Regions from separate parts of the Nonomuraea sp. NPDC059194 genome, predicted to be linked through region 1. Evidence: riboswitches for the same ligand, from Rfam matches in the RefSeq annotation. Region 1 holds a riboswitch; each other region holds the start of a gene.
The links. Region 1 has a riboswitch for cobalamin ahead of ACFXJ8_RS04770 (ABC transporter substrate-binding protein). Riboswitches for the same ligand answer to the same signal wherever they lie in the genome.
Positions count from the first base shown of each region.

Region 2: it holds a riboswitch for cobalamin, as region 1 does, so the genes downstream of both, cobN (cobaltochelatase subunit CobN) here and ACFXJ8_RS04770 (ABC transporter substrate-binding protein) in region 1, are expected to answer to the same signal.
Region 3: it holds a riboswitch for cobalamin, as region 1 does, so the genes downstream of both, ACFXJ8_RS01365 (CbtB-domain containing protein) here and ACFXJ8_RS04770 (ABC transporter substrate-binding protein) in region 1, are expected to answer to the same signal.

Region 1 covers NZ_JBHZBH010000002.1:432,821-437,197, reverse strand. The annotation lists gene ACFXJ8_RS04785 (zinc-binding dehydrogenase) at 1-814, shown strand, start outside; gene ACFXJ8_RS04780 (hypothetical protein) at 857-1,513, opposite strand; gene ACFXJ8_RS04775 (Gfo/Idh/MocA family protein) at 1,582-2,442, shown strand; cobalamin riboswitch at 2,450-2,570, shown strand; gene ACFXJ8_RS04770 (ABC transporter substrate-binding protein) at 2,643-3,617, shown strand; gene ACFXJ8_RS04765 (FecCD family ABC transporter permease) at 3,614-4,377, shown strand, end outside.
Region 2 covers NZ_JBHZBH010000001.1:278,609-282,985, reverse strand. The annotation lists gene cobN (cobaltochelatase subunit CobN) at 1-1,432, opposite strand, end outside; cobalamin riboswitch at 1,470-1,650, opposite strand; gene cobG (precorrin-3B synthase) at 1,668-2,849, shown strand; gene ACFXJ8_RS01325 (precorrin-8X methylmutase) at 2,846-3,466, shown strand; gene ACFXJ8_RS01320 (precorrin-2 C(20)-methyltransferase) at 3,472-4,377, shown strand, end outside.
Region 3 covers NZ_JBHZBH010000001.1:289,148-293,524, reverse strand. The annotation lists gene ACFXJ8_RS01370 (NEW3 domain-containing protein) at 1-2,321, opposite strand, end outside; cobalamin riboswitch at 2,439-2,569, shown strand; gene ACFXJ8_RS01365 (CbtB-domain containing protein) at 2,600-2,791, shown strand; gene ACFXJ8_RS01360 (CbtA family protein) at 2,801-3,547, shown strand; gene ACFXJ8_RS01355 (histidine phosphatase family protein) at 3,553-4,311, shown strand; gene ACFXJ8_RS01350 (VWA domain-containing protein) at 4,308-4,377, shown strand, end outside.

The DNA of each region.
Region 1 (4,377 bases):
CCTCCTGCGTACCGGCGTCACCATCGGGCCGCCGGTCCCCGAGCTGCCGACGATCTTCGGCGGTGAGGTGGCGGGTGTGGTGGACGCCGTCGGCCCCGGTGTCGACGAGTCGTGGATCGGGCGCAGGGTGGTCACCGGCACGAGCAGGCCAGGCGGGTACGCCGAGCTGAGCGTCGCCGCGGTGGAGGATCTGCACGCCGTACCCGACGGGCTCGGGTTCGAGGAGGCGGTCGCCATGATCGTGACGGGCACCACCACCATGGCCCTGATCGAACTGGGCGCACCCACCGCCGACGACGTCGTCCTGGTCAACTCCGCGGCGGGCGGCATCGGCAGGCTGCTCGTCCAGCACGCCCGCGCCATCGGCGCCGAGGTCGTCGGCGCGGCCGGCGGACCCGCGAAGGTGGCGACCGTGCAGGGGCGGGCCGTCGACTACGACGTGCCGGGGTGGGGCTCCCAGGTCGGGCAGGTGACGCTGGTGTTCGACGGCGTCGGCGGGACCCGGGGCCGCGAGGCGTTCTCACTGCTGGCTCCCGGCGGGCGGCACATCACGTACGGCAACGCCTCCCGCGAGGCGACGGACGGGCCCACACCCGAGGAGGTGAAGGCGAAGGACATCACCTCGATCTACGCGATCGAGCGGATCCTCGCCTGGCCCGGCGGGCTGCGGAAGCTGGAGGAACGGGCTCTGGCGGAGGCGGCGTCGGGCCGCCTGGTCCCCGAGGTGTGGACGTTCCCGCTGGCGGAGGCGGCGGCGGCCCACGCGGCACTGGAGAGCCGCGCGACGAGCGGCAAGGTCGTCCTCATCCCCTGACCGAGTGGCCCGGCCGAGCCCCTCCGATCGGCCGGGCCCGGGTCAGCGTTCGTTCAGCAGGCCGAGCGCGACGCCGCCCATCCCCACGGTCATGACCAGCCAGGCGACCCCCGCGAACACGTTCCCCAGCCCGGCGAACCACGCGACGGGAACCACCACGGGACCCACGATCAGCGCGATCGCCGCCCAGGCGGGCGCGCTCCTGCCCAGCAGCGCCGCGACGCCCATCAGCAGGAATCCGACCAGCCCCAGGAGGAACGACATGCCGAGGACCGAGGTCGGCAGTCCCTCGCCGTAGGCGGTGTACAGCTTGGTCAGCTCGGCGGGGTCGAGGCCGGCCTTGATGCCCGCGTACAGCACGTCGTCCGAGTCGCCGGCCACCGGGACGATCATGATGAAGGCGAGGATCATCGCGACGAAACCGAGCGTGGGCCTGCCCCTGCGGGCGACCCTGGCCACGCCGAGCGCGGCCGGGATGATCGCGATGGCGCTGATCGCCGACAGCCAGGCGAACATCGGGTAGGCGGAGGCGCTGGCGGCGAACTGCCGCACGTACGCCTCTCCTTCGGAGGTGACGTCGCCCGGCGCCAGCAGGATGGACACGGCGATCGTCAGCGGTGAGATCACGGCCGCGGTGATCATGGCGTAGCGGGCGAAGGTGTCGGCTCCCGACCGGGGAGTCGTGTCGAGACTGGTCATGGTCAGAGCGTCCGTCCGTCGCGGGCTCGGCGCATGAGTAGGCCCCTACTCATCTAAGGTGAAGGCCCATGGAGCCATTGGCGGTAGGACTGGTGGGCGCGGGCCCGTGGGCGGAGATGGCGCACGCGCCGATGCTGGCCAAGGGCCCGCACACGAGGCTCGCGGGCGTGTGGGCCCGCCGTCCCGAGGCGGCGGCCAGGCTGGGCGCTCCCGTCTACGAGCGGATCGAGGAGCTGTTCGACAACGTGGAGGCGGTGGCCTTCTGCGTGCCGCCTGCCGTACAGGCCGAGCTCGGTGTGCTGGCCGCCAAGGCGGGCAAGGCGCTGCTGCTGGAGAAGCCGCTGGCGGCCGACCTCGACGGCGCGCGCAGGCTCGCCGGCGCGGTGGCGGAGGCGGGCGTGCCGTCCCAGATGCTGCTCACGCTGCGCTACTCGCCGCAGGCGCGGGAGTTCCTGTCCAGGTGCGCCGAGGTCGAGGCGTTCGGCGGCCAAGCGACGGCCGTCTCAGGCACGCTCACGGGCGGCGGGCCGTTCGCCACACCGTGGCGGCTGGAACGCGGCGCGCTCCTCGACGTCGGGCCACATGTCATCGACCTGCTCGACGCCGCCCTCGGCAGGGTGGTGGGCGTGCGCGCCCACGGCGACCCGCTCAGGTGGATGGGCCTGCTCCTCGACCACGAGGGCGGCGCGGTCAGCGAAGTATCGATGTCGATGTCCGCCGCGGGCGACTTCACTCCCATGCGCGTCGAGGTGTACGGCGCCGCCGGCAGCGTCCAACTGCCCGCCTTCGACGACGACCCGCTCGACGTGGTGGCCGAGGAGTTCGCGGCCACCGTACGGCGGGGCGGCGGCCACCCGCTCGACGCGGCGCGTGGCCTGCACCTGCAGGAGATCATCGCCGAGGCGGAGGCCCAGCTCACCACCCCTTGACTTCGGCCTTGCGCGGAGGATTGATAGCGTTTGTCCGACGCGCAGCGTTGCAGCGAAGTCCGGTGTGAATCCGGCGCTGTCCCGCAACTGTCATAGCCAGGTCGCCTGCCGCCGCGCCGACGTCATCAACCCTCGTGGAAAAGGGTGATCCGTCGCACATTCGCGGGTCTCTCGGTTCCGACAGTGTGAAAGGACTACTCGTGAGGCCCGTACGCACGGTCTTCGCGGGCGCGCTGCTGGGAACGGTCGTCCTGGCCGGTTGCGGCCAGACCGCCCCCACCTCCGCCCCCGCTTCCGCCCCCGCTTCCGCACCCGCCCCCAGTCCCGCATCGAGCGCCCCCGCCGCGCAGGACGCCGCCTTCCCCGCCACCGTGCAGGCGGGCAACGGCGCGGTCACCATCGCCAAGAAGCCCGAGCGCATCGTCTCGATCTCGCCGACCGCCACCGAGACGCTGTTCGCGATCGGCGCGGGCCCCCAGGTCATCGCAGTCGACGAGATGTCCACCTATCCGGCGGACGCCCCCAAGACCGACCTGTCGGGCTTCAACCCGAACGTCGAGGCGATCATCGCGCACAAGCCCGACCTCGTCGTCGCCTCGGACGACAAGGTCGCCGCCCAGCTCGCCAAGGTGAACGTCCCCGTTCTGGTGGAGCCCGCCGCCACCAAGATCGACGAGGCCTATGACGAGATCGTCGACCTCGGCGTCGCCACCGGCAACAAGGCCAAGGCCGACGAGGTCGTCGCCGGGATGAAGGGCAAGCTGGAAGAGCTCGCCGCGGCCGCGCCGCAGGCCAAGAAGCTCACCTACTACCACGAGCTCGACACCACGCCCTACGCCGCCACCTCCACCACGTTCATCGGCCAGATCTACGGCATGTTCGGCCTGGTCAACGTGGCCGACAAGGCTCCCGAGGCGGCCGGCGGCTATCCCAAGCTGTCGGCGGAGTTCGTGGCGAAGGCCGACCCCGACCTGATCTTCCTGGCCGACGTGAAGTGCTGCCAGCAGAGCAAGGAGACGCTGGCCAAGCGGCCAGGATGGCAGAACCTGAAGGCGGTCAAGAACGACCGCGTCATCCAGCTCGACGACGACATCGCCTCCCGGTGGGGTCCGCGCATCGTGGACCTGGCCACCGCGATCGGCGAGGCCGTACGCAAGGCCGACGCGAGCCAGTGAAGCCGCGCGTGCCCGCCAGGGCCAGACCGCTGTGGGTCGCCGCCGCCCTCGTGGTCCTCGTGATCTCGATGATCGCGGGACTGCTGGGCGGCGCGGCCGGCATCTCGCCCTGGCAGGTCGTGCTCCAGGCCGCCGACTGGCTGCCCGGCATCCACGTCGATTCCGGGCTCGCCCCCATCGAACAAGACCTGCTGTGGCAGATCAGGCTGCCAGGCGTGCTGGTCGCCGCCACGGTCGGAGGGCTGCTGGCCATCGCGGGCGGCGGCTACCAGGGCGTCTTCCGCAACCCGCTGGCCGACCCCTACCTGCTCGGCGCGGCCTCGGGTGCGGGCCTGACGGTCACGGTGGTGATCGTGCTCCTGCCCGGCAACGCCGCGAGCATCCCGCTGGCCGCCTTCGCCGGCGCGGTCGGCGGCGTCTTCCTCGCCTACGCCCTCGGCAACGCCGCGGGCCGCTCGGGCGGCACCGCCACCCTGGTGCTGGCGGGGGTGGCCGTCACGTCCTTCCTCACCGCCATCCAGACCTTCGTCCAGCAACTCAAGGTCGAGGAGCTGCGGCGCATCTACTCGTGGATCCTCGGCGACGTCAGCGGCGGATGGGACCAGCTCGCGCTGGTCGCGCCGTACGCGCTGGTCTCCACAGTCCTGCTCCTGCTGCACGGGCGCATGCTCGACGTGCTGTCGGTCGGCGACGAGGAGGCCACCGCCCTGGGCGTCAGGGCGGCCAGGGTACGGCTGGCCGTGCTCTTCGGCGCTTCCCT
Region 2 (4,377 bases), on a different contig from region 1:
GGTTCTCGCCGAAGCCGCGCGGCGGCTGCACCATCACCACGACGTTGCCCGCCCGGAGCGCGGCGAGCACGATGTCGCCCTCGTGGACGAACAGCTCGCCGGGCGGCGGCCCCCAGTGCCGCTCCATCGCCTCGCGCAGCTCCTCGGGCAGCGTGCCGTACCAGGCGAGGTAGGCGTCGGCGGAGATGCGCACCGGGTTGGCGGCGAGCTGGTCCTCGGTCAGCCACTCCTGGTCCTGGCCGCCCGCCGCGATGAGCGCGTGGATGAGCGCGTCGCCGTCGCCGTCGGCGACGCCGGGCAGGCCCTCGCCCAGGTCGTAGCCCTCCTCGGCGAGCCTGGCCAGCAGCTTCACCGTGCTCGCGGGCGTGTCGAGGCCGACCGCGTTGCCGACGCGCGAGTGCTTGGTCGGGTAGGCCGAGAGCATCACCACGAGCTTCTTCTCGGCGTTCGGGACGTGCCTGAGCCGCGCGTGCCGTACGGCGGTGCCCGCCACGCGGGCCGCGCGCTCGGGGTCGGCCGCGTAGACGGTCAGCCCGTCCTCGTCGACCTCCTTGAACGAGAACGGCACCGTGATGATCCGCCCGTCGAACTCGGGGATCGCCACCTGCGAGGCCGCGTCGAGCGGCGACAGGCCGTCGTCGTTCTCCTCCCACGCCTGCCTGCTCGTGGTGAGGCAGAGCCCCTGCAGGATCGGCACGTCGAGCTCGGCCAGCGCGCCCACGTCCCAGGCCGCGTCGTCGCCGCCCGCTCCCGCGGTCGCGGGCTTGGTGCCCCCGGCGGCCAGGACGGTTACCACGAGCGCGTCGGCGGTCCGCAGCGTGTCGAGCAGCTCGGGCTCGGCCGTACGGAGCGAGGAGCAGAAGATCGGCAGCGCGCGCCCGCCCGCCTCCCCGATCGCTTCGCAGAGCGTCCGGACGAACCCGGTGTTGCCCGCCATGTGGTGGGCCCGGTAGTAGAGCACCCCGACGACGGGGCCCTCGGAGACGGCGCCCTCCATGTCGAGCAGCCCCCAGGTCGGGGTCGGCTCGGGCGCGGCGAACCCGTGCCCGGTCAGCAGCACCGTGTCGGACAGGAAGGAGTGCAGCTCGGCCAGGTTCGACGGGCCGCCGTGGGCGAGGTAGGCGTGCGCCTCGGCGCAGACGCCGCCGCTGACCGTGGACAGCTCCATCAGCTCGGCGTCGGGCGCCTGCTCGCCGCCCAGCACCACCACGGGACGCGGGCCCGCCAGCAGGTGGTCGAGCCCGTCCTCCCAGGCCCTGCGCCCGCCGAGGAGCCGCACCACCACCAGGTCCGTACCCTCGACCAGCGCGGGCAGGTCGTCGACCGTGAGCCTGGCGGGGTTTCCCAGCCGGTACGGCGCGCCGCTCGCCCTCGCGCTGAGCAGGTCGGTGTCGGAGGTCGACAGCAGCAGAACGGCCGTGCTCTCGGGCACAGGGAACTCCTCCCTCGGGGTCCTCGCCCCGGTCGCGGGTGTCACGAGAGCGGGAGTCTCCTGGCTCCCGGATCGACGCTCACCCCGGCCTTCCCATCCGTCGCCGGACAGTGGCCTGCGGTGGGGTTCGCTCCCCGGTCACAGTGGCGGGACCGCGCCGGCTTCGCACCGGCTTCCTCCGTCGCCCTCGTCTGCGATCAGACTAGAGGGTTTTGGACGGGTTACCATCCTCCGCGTGGACATAAATGACTTTTCGGGACAAGCACGCCTTGATGCGTGTCCTGGGGCGCTGCAGGTCCACACCGCCGCCGACGGGGCCCTGGCCAGGGTCCGCATCCCGGGCGGCGCGCTCACCTCCGCCCAGCTCAGGGAGCTGGCGGACTGCGCCGCCACGCTCGGATCCGGCGTGATCGAGCTGACCTCCCGGGCGAACGTCCAGGTCCGTGGCCTGCGCGCGCCCTCGGAGTTCGCGGCGCGGATGGCGGCGGCGGGCTTGCTGCCGTCCGAAACCCACGAGCGGGTGCGCAACATCCTCGCCTCCCCTCTGGCGGGCCGCGCCCCCTCGTCCCTGGTGGACGTCCGGCCACTGGTCGCCGCCCTGGACCGCGGGCTGTGCGCCGCGCCCGAGCTGGCCGCGCTGTCAGGCCGCTTCCTCTTCGCGCTGGACGACGGCACCGGCGACGTGCTGTCCTGCGGGGCCGACGTGGCCTTCCTGGCCACCTCGCCGTCCGGCGGAGTGCTGCTGCTCGGCGGGGTACGGCCCGGCCTGCCCGTGGGCGTCGCCGACGTGGTCCCGCTGATGCTCGTCGCCGCCCGCGCCTTCGTGGAGCTGAGCGACGGCACCGCGTGGCGCGTCACCGACCTCCCCGACGGCCCCGCCCTGCTGGCCGCCCACCTGCCCCACACCGGTCCAACCCCGGAAGGCGCGGGGACGGTCCCGCAAGGCGTGGGGGTACGTGATGCGGGAACGGTCGAGCAGCGTGACGGCAGGGTCGCGCTCGAGGTGGTGGTCCCGCTCGGCCGGCTGACCGCCGACCAGGCCGCCGTGCTCGCCGACGCCGCCCCCGAGGCCCGCGTCACCCCGTGGCGTACCGTTGTGCTGCCCGACCTGACCCCCGACGACGTCCAGCCGGTCGCGGACCGGCTCGCCGAGGCGGGCCTGGTCACCGTGCCGGGCACCCCGTGGGCCGGGCTGACCGCCTGCACGGGCCGTCCGGGGTGCGCGAAGTCCCTGGCCGACGTCCAGCTCGACGCAAGAAGCTGGGCGGAGCAGCCCGGTCAAGAACCAGGAGACCGCCCCGTCCACTGGGCCGGGTGCGAGCGCCGATGCGGCCGTCCGGCGGGCGAGGTGGTCGACGTCGTCGCCACCCCGACCGGCTACCGGGTCGCGGGCCGTACCGAAGAAGAGGGAGCATGACCGACTACATCCGCGACGGCGCGGAGATCTACCGGCGTTCGTTCGCCACCATCCGCGCGGAGAGCGACCTCGCGGGGCTGCCGGACGACGTCGCCCAGGTGGCCGTCCGCATGATCCACGCCTGTGGCATGACCGACCTCGTCGCCGACCTGGCCTACTCGCAGGGAGTGGTCGCGGAGGCGAGAAGAGCGCTGCGCGCGGGCGCGCCGATCCTGTGCGACGCCATGATGGTCGCCTCCGGCGTGACCAGGGCCCGCCTGCCGAAGGACAACGAGGTGATCTGCACCCTCGGCGAGCCGGGCGTGCGGGAGCTGGCCGAGCGGATGGGCACCACGCGCAGCGCCGCGGCCCTGGAGCTGTGGCGCGACCGGCTGGAGGGCGCCGTCGTCGCCGTGGGCAACGCGCCGACCGCCCTGTTCAGGCTGCTGGAGCTGGTCGAGGAGGGTGCCGGACGCCCGGCGGCGGTGCTCGGCATCCCCGTGGGCTTCATCGGCGCGGCGGAGTCGAAGCAGGCGCTGGCCGACAGCGACCTGGAGTACCTGGTGGTGCACGGTCGCAGGGGCGGCAGTGCGATGGCGGCGGCCGCGGTCAACGCGATCGCGAGCGAGCGGGAGTGAGCGACGTGGCGGGACGGCTGTTCGGGGTGGGGCTGGGTCCCGGCGACCCCGAGCTGGTGACGGTCAAGGCGGCCAGGCTGATCGGCGAGGCGGACGTCATCGCCTACCACAGCGCCAGGCACGGCAGGAGCATCGCGCGCTCGATCGCGCTGCCGTACCTGCGGGAGGGGCAGGTCGAGGAGCTGCTGAAGTACCCGCTGACCACGGAGACCACCGACCACCCGGGCGGCTACCAGGGCGCGCTCGAGGACTTCTACGCCGAGTGCGCCCTGCGCCTGGCGGCCCACCTGGACCAGGGCAGGGACGTGGTGGTGCTGTGCGAGGGCGACCCGCTCTTCTACGGCTCCTACATGCACATGCACAAGCGGCTGGCCCACCGCTACGAGACGGAGGTCGTGCCGGGCGTCACCTCGGTGGCGGGCGCGGCGGCCGTGCTCGGACGTCCGCTGGTGGAGCACGAGGAGACGCTGACCGTGCTGCCGGGCACGCTCCCGGCCGACGTCATCACCGAGAAGCTGAGGAACGCCGACTCGGTGGCGGTGCTCAAGCTCGGCAGGACCTTCGAGAAGGTCCGTGACGCGCTGGCCGAGGCGGGCCGCCTGGACGAGGCCTGGTACGTCGAGCGGGCGACCACGGCGAACCAGCGGATCGAGCCGCTGAAGGACGTGGACCCGGCGAGCGTGCCGTACTTCTCGCTGGCGATGCTGCCCAGCGGCGGCGGGCGCGACAGCGAGCGGCTGGAGCCCGGGGTCGCGGTCGTCGGACTCGGGCCCGCGGGGTCGCAGTGGCTCACGCCCGAGGCGCGGCAGGTGCTGGCCGAGGCGACCGACCTGGTCGGCTACGGCCCCTACGTCGACCGGGTGCCGCAGCGGGCGGGCCAGATCAGGCACCGCACCGACAACAGGGTCGAG
Region 3 (4,377 bases), on a different contig from region 1:
GGCGCCTCCGCGTGGGAGGGGACGACGATCTCGGCCACGCCGATCGCGCGGGCACCGGCCTCGCCGAGGTCGACGCGGGCGGTGGACGACAGGCCGAACCAGGTGTTGGCGGGGTTGTCGAGGGTCCACGGGTGCTCGGCGCTGTCCACGTCGGGCAGGGCGAAGCCGCGCCCGACGACCGCGCCCGCGACGTCGGAGACGGGCAGCCCGCCCCGCACCTGGGCGGGGAAACGAACCCTGGCAAGCCGGTCGGCGCCGGAGTAGTCGAGGACGCGGGTGGCGAACTCGACCCGCTCGTCCCTGAGCGTGACGATCTGCTCGTAGGACAGGTCGCCGACCTCGCCGGTGACGATCAGGCGGGCACCGAGCGGGCTGGTCTCGGCTCTGACGGTGGCGGTGGTCGCGCCCGAGCCGGTGACCGCTCCGGTGGGCAGCAGGTGCCACGGGCCCTCGCCCATGTCGGGGTGCTGCGGGTACTCCTCGTAGAGCCGCAGCTCGTTGCCGAGGCCGGTCAGCAGCTCGCGGCCGTCGCGGGTGAGGGAGGTCAGGCCGCCGCCCTGGGCGGGATCGGCGGTGACGCGCCAGCGCCCGCTCTCGATGGTGTGACCCTCGACGGGCCGCCACGGCTCGGCCTCGCCCTCGACCACCGGGTAGGCCCGCCAGCCGAGCGCCGGGACGTCCTTGGCGAGGAAGACGTGCGTGCCGTCCTCGACGACCGAGGGGGCGTCCACCCGCAGCCCGGGCTCCAGCCGTACCCTGACCAGGCCGTCGCGGGCGAAGGACAGCGTGTTGGTGACGACGACCGAACGGCCGTCCACGGCCACCTGGCCGAGCAGCGCGTCGAGCGCGCGGTCGCGGGCGTCGGCGGCCAGGTCGTAGGCCTCGCGCCAGCCGGTGAGCAGGTCGATGTAGACCTGGTCGGACTCGGAGCCGGTGATCGCGTCGTGGTGGGCGCCGTAGGCGAGCTGCCGCCAGACCTTGTCCAGCGCCGCGTGCGGATAGCGGCCCAGGCCCAGCGCCGACGCGAACGCGGCCAGCCGTTCGGCGTCCAGCGCGGCCACCTCGGCGGCGCGCTGGGCCTGCTTGGTGTCGATGTAGGAGACGTCCTTGCCGGTGTAGACGGGGTTCATGTCGCGCGTCTGCGGGCTGAACGTCGCCGTCTCGGCCCTGACCGCCTCGAAGAAGTCGTGCGGCACCGCGCAGACGAACTTCGGCCACACGTAGTGGGCGGCCCACTCCCGGTGGATCTCCGTCACCCACTTGTTCGGCGGGGTGTAGTCGGTGCCGACGGGCAGCAGCACGTTCCTGGTGGCGGCGACCGGCTTCAGGCTCGCGAACAGCTCGTACACGGCCGTCATCGCCTCCTCCAGCGTCGCCGAGGAGTCCATCCACCAGCCCGCCGAGTAGTGCGCGGGCATGTAGTGCGTCACGACGCCCAGCCCCGACGGCGAGATCCACTCGAACTCGCTCGGGAACTGCATCAGCGTGGCGTCGTTCTTGGCCTGCTTGAAGTTCTTGCTGATCGGGCCCCACTGGTGGAACGGCCCGCGCGCCCACGCGCTGCCCGTCAGGCCCGCGGCGGCCAGGTAGCCGGGGAACTGCGGGTCGTGGCCGAACGCGTCGAGCTGCCAGGCCGTACGGGGCTCGCCGCCGAGGATGTCGCGCTGGTAGCCGATGCCGTACACGATGTTGCGGATCGTGGTCTCGGCGCCCGTGAGGTTGGTGTTGGGCTCGTTGTAGGTGCCGCCCATCAGCTCGACCCTGCCCTCGGCCATGAGGCGGCGCAGCTCGGCCCTGCGCTCGGGGTGGGTGTCGAAGAACGGCTTCAGATAGTCGATCTCGGCGAGCACGAACTTGTAGTCGGGGTCCCGTGAGGCCAGCGCCAGATGGGCCTCCACCAGCGCGAACGCGTTGCGCTCCCACAGCGGCCTGGTCGTCGCGTCGCCCGACAGCAGCTCCCACGGGCTGGTGTAGGCGGCCTGCGTGTTCCACCAGACGGGGTCGTAGTGGAAGTGCGACACCATGTGCATCGTCCAGCCGGGCTCCTCGACGGTCACCTCGGCGGCGAGCTCACCGCCGTCGGCGCTCACGCGGCAGGCGAGGGTGCTGCCCACCGGCGCGCTCACCTCCAGAGGGACCTCCACCACGACCGTGCCGTCACCCGCGGGCACGACCGCGCAGCCCGCGATCCCCTCACCGCGCACCTCGAGGTCGGCGTCACGCTCACCCTGCTCGGCGGTGACTCTGAGGACCTGGTACGGCTGCGCCTCCGTTCCTACGAACAGATCGGTCGACTCGGCGGACAACAGGCGAACGGGCACGGGGTCTCCCTCGGCGTTCCAGGGGGCTGACGCCGTCACCTTAGGACCTATCAAGATCAATGGCAACGTTGTCATACCCGGTCGCCGGGAACGGGAGATGTTGACGAAATGCCCAGAAAGGGATACGTTCCGGTAGATTTCGCGGCGACTCAGGGGAAATCCGGTGAGATGCCGGTGCGGACGCGCCACTGTATCCGGGAATACCAACCCCGGGAGCCAGGTCACCTGACCGCCGCGACCTCGACCAGCGGGACGCGTCATCCCTGAGGAGGCTTCACATGAGTGGTCTGTCCACGTCCGCAACCGCCATTCCGCTTCACCGTCTCACGCGCTGGCTGCTGGCGGTGCCCGTTCTGATGCTGCTCGCGTACCTCGTCCTGATGGACAACGGTGCGATCTCGCAGACCGGCACCTTCCTGCACGAGCTGATGCACGACGGGCGTCACCTGCTCGGCGTGCCCTGCCACTGAGGCACGGTCATGGTCAAAACCCTGGTGGTCAGGGGCCTGCTCGTAGGGCTCCTGGCCGGACTCATCGCGGGCGCCTTCGCCTTCTTCGTGGGGGAGCCGCGCGTCGACGCGGCGATCGCCCTGGAGGAGGCCGCGGCCGCCGCCGCGCCATCGGAGTCGAACAGTCACGACGCCGAGGCCGCCCCACACGACCACGGCGAAGAGGCCGTGGTCAGCAGACCGGTGCAGAAGGCCGGGCTCTTCCTCGCCACCGGCCTGTACGGCGTGGCCGTGGGCGGCATCTTCGCCCTCGTCTTCGCCGGACTGCGCGGCAGAGTCGGCCCCCGGTCGGAACCTGCGTTGGCCGTCGCCGCCGCGGCAGCCGCATTCGGGGCGATCATCCTTGTCCCCTTCCTGAAATATCCAGCCAATCCACCCGCCGTGGGCGATCCTGAAACGATCAACTCCAGGACGCTCCTCTACGTCGTGATGGTCCTGGTCGGCCTCGCCTCGATCGCGATCGCCGTCGCGGCCACCCGCAGGGTCACCGTGCCCGGCGTCTGGGCGAAGGGCCTGGTGGGCGGCGCCACCTTCCTGGTGCCGGTGATCGCCGCCTGGGCGCTCCTTCCGCGCGTGGACGAGGTGCCCGAGGGCTTCCCCGCCACGTTGCTCTGGGACTTCCGCGTGGCCTCCCTCGGCACCCAACTGGTGTTCTGGGCGGCGTTCGGGGTGTTCTTCGCGGTGGCCGGCGAACGCGCGAAGGTGCGGGTCAGCTGACCAGCGTGCTGTTCGTACGGCATGCTCTGACGGCGGGCATGCGTGGCGCGCGCTTCCCCACGGGGGAGGAACGCGCCGACCCGTCAAGCCTCGACAAGGCCCGCCGCCTGGCCCCGATGTTCACTGCGGGAACGGTGTTCGCCGGGCGAGCGGCGTTCGCCGCGCCGGGTCCGGCCGCCTGGGAAACGGCCGTCGCGCTCGGGTTCGAGCCGGTGGTCGTGCCCGAGCTGGCCGAGCCGGACCACGGCAGGTGGCGCGGCCTGCCGTACGAGGAGGTCGCGCAGGCCGACCCGGAGTCCTTCGCGCGCTGGCTCACCGACCCCGGCGCGGCACCCCACGGCGGCGAGTCGCACGCCGACGCGGCCGCCCGGGTCGTCGGCTGGCTGGAAACCCTCCGCGACGCCCCCCGCCAGGACGACCACCCGCACGACCCGAGCCCCGCCGCCTCCGACCCGAGCCCAGCCTCGTCCGGTCGGGGTCCGGCCGTGTCCGGTCGGGGTTCGGCTGCGTCCGACCAAAGCTCAGTCGCGGCCGGTCCGAGGCCGGCCGGGGGTGCTCCTGGCATTTCACGCGCCGGTGGTTCTCCCGAACGGATCGTCGTCGTGTGCGATGTGGGGGTGGTGCGGGCGGTGTTGGGGCACGCGCTCGGGACAGACCCACTTGTCGCCGCCCGTTTCGATCTCGCCCCCCTTTCTCTCACGCAGGTGTCCGCCGCCCGGGAGGGCTGGCGGATCGGGTACGTCAACCGGAAGGCCTCACCGTGACCGCCACCTATCCCTTCAGCGCCGTCGTCGGCCTGGACGACCTCAAGCTGGCGCTGGTGCTCAACG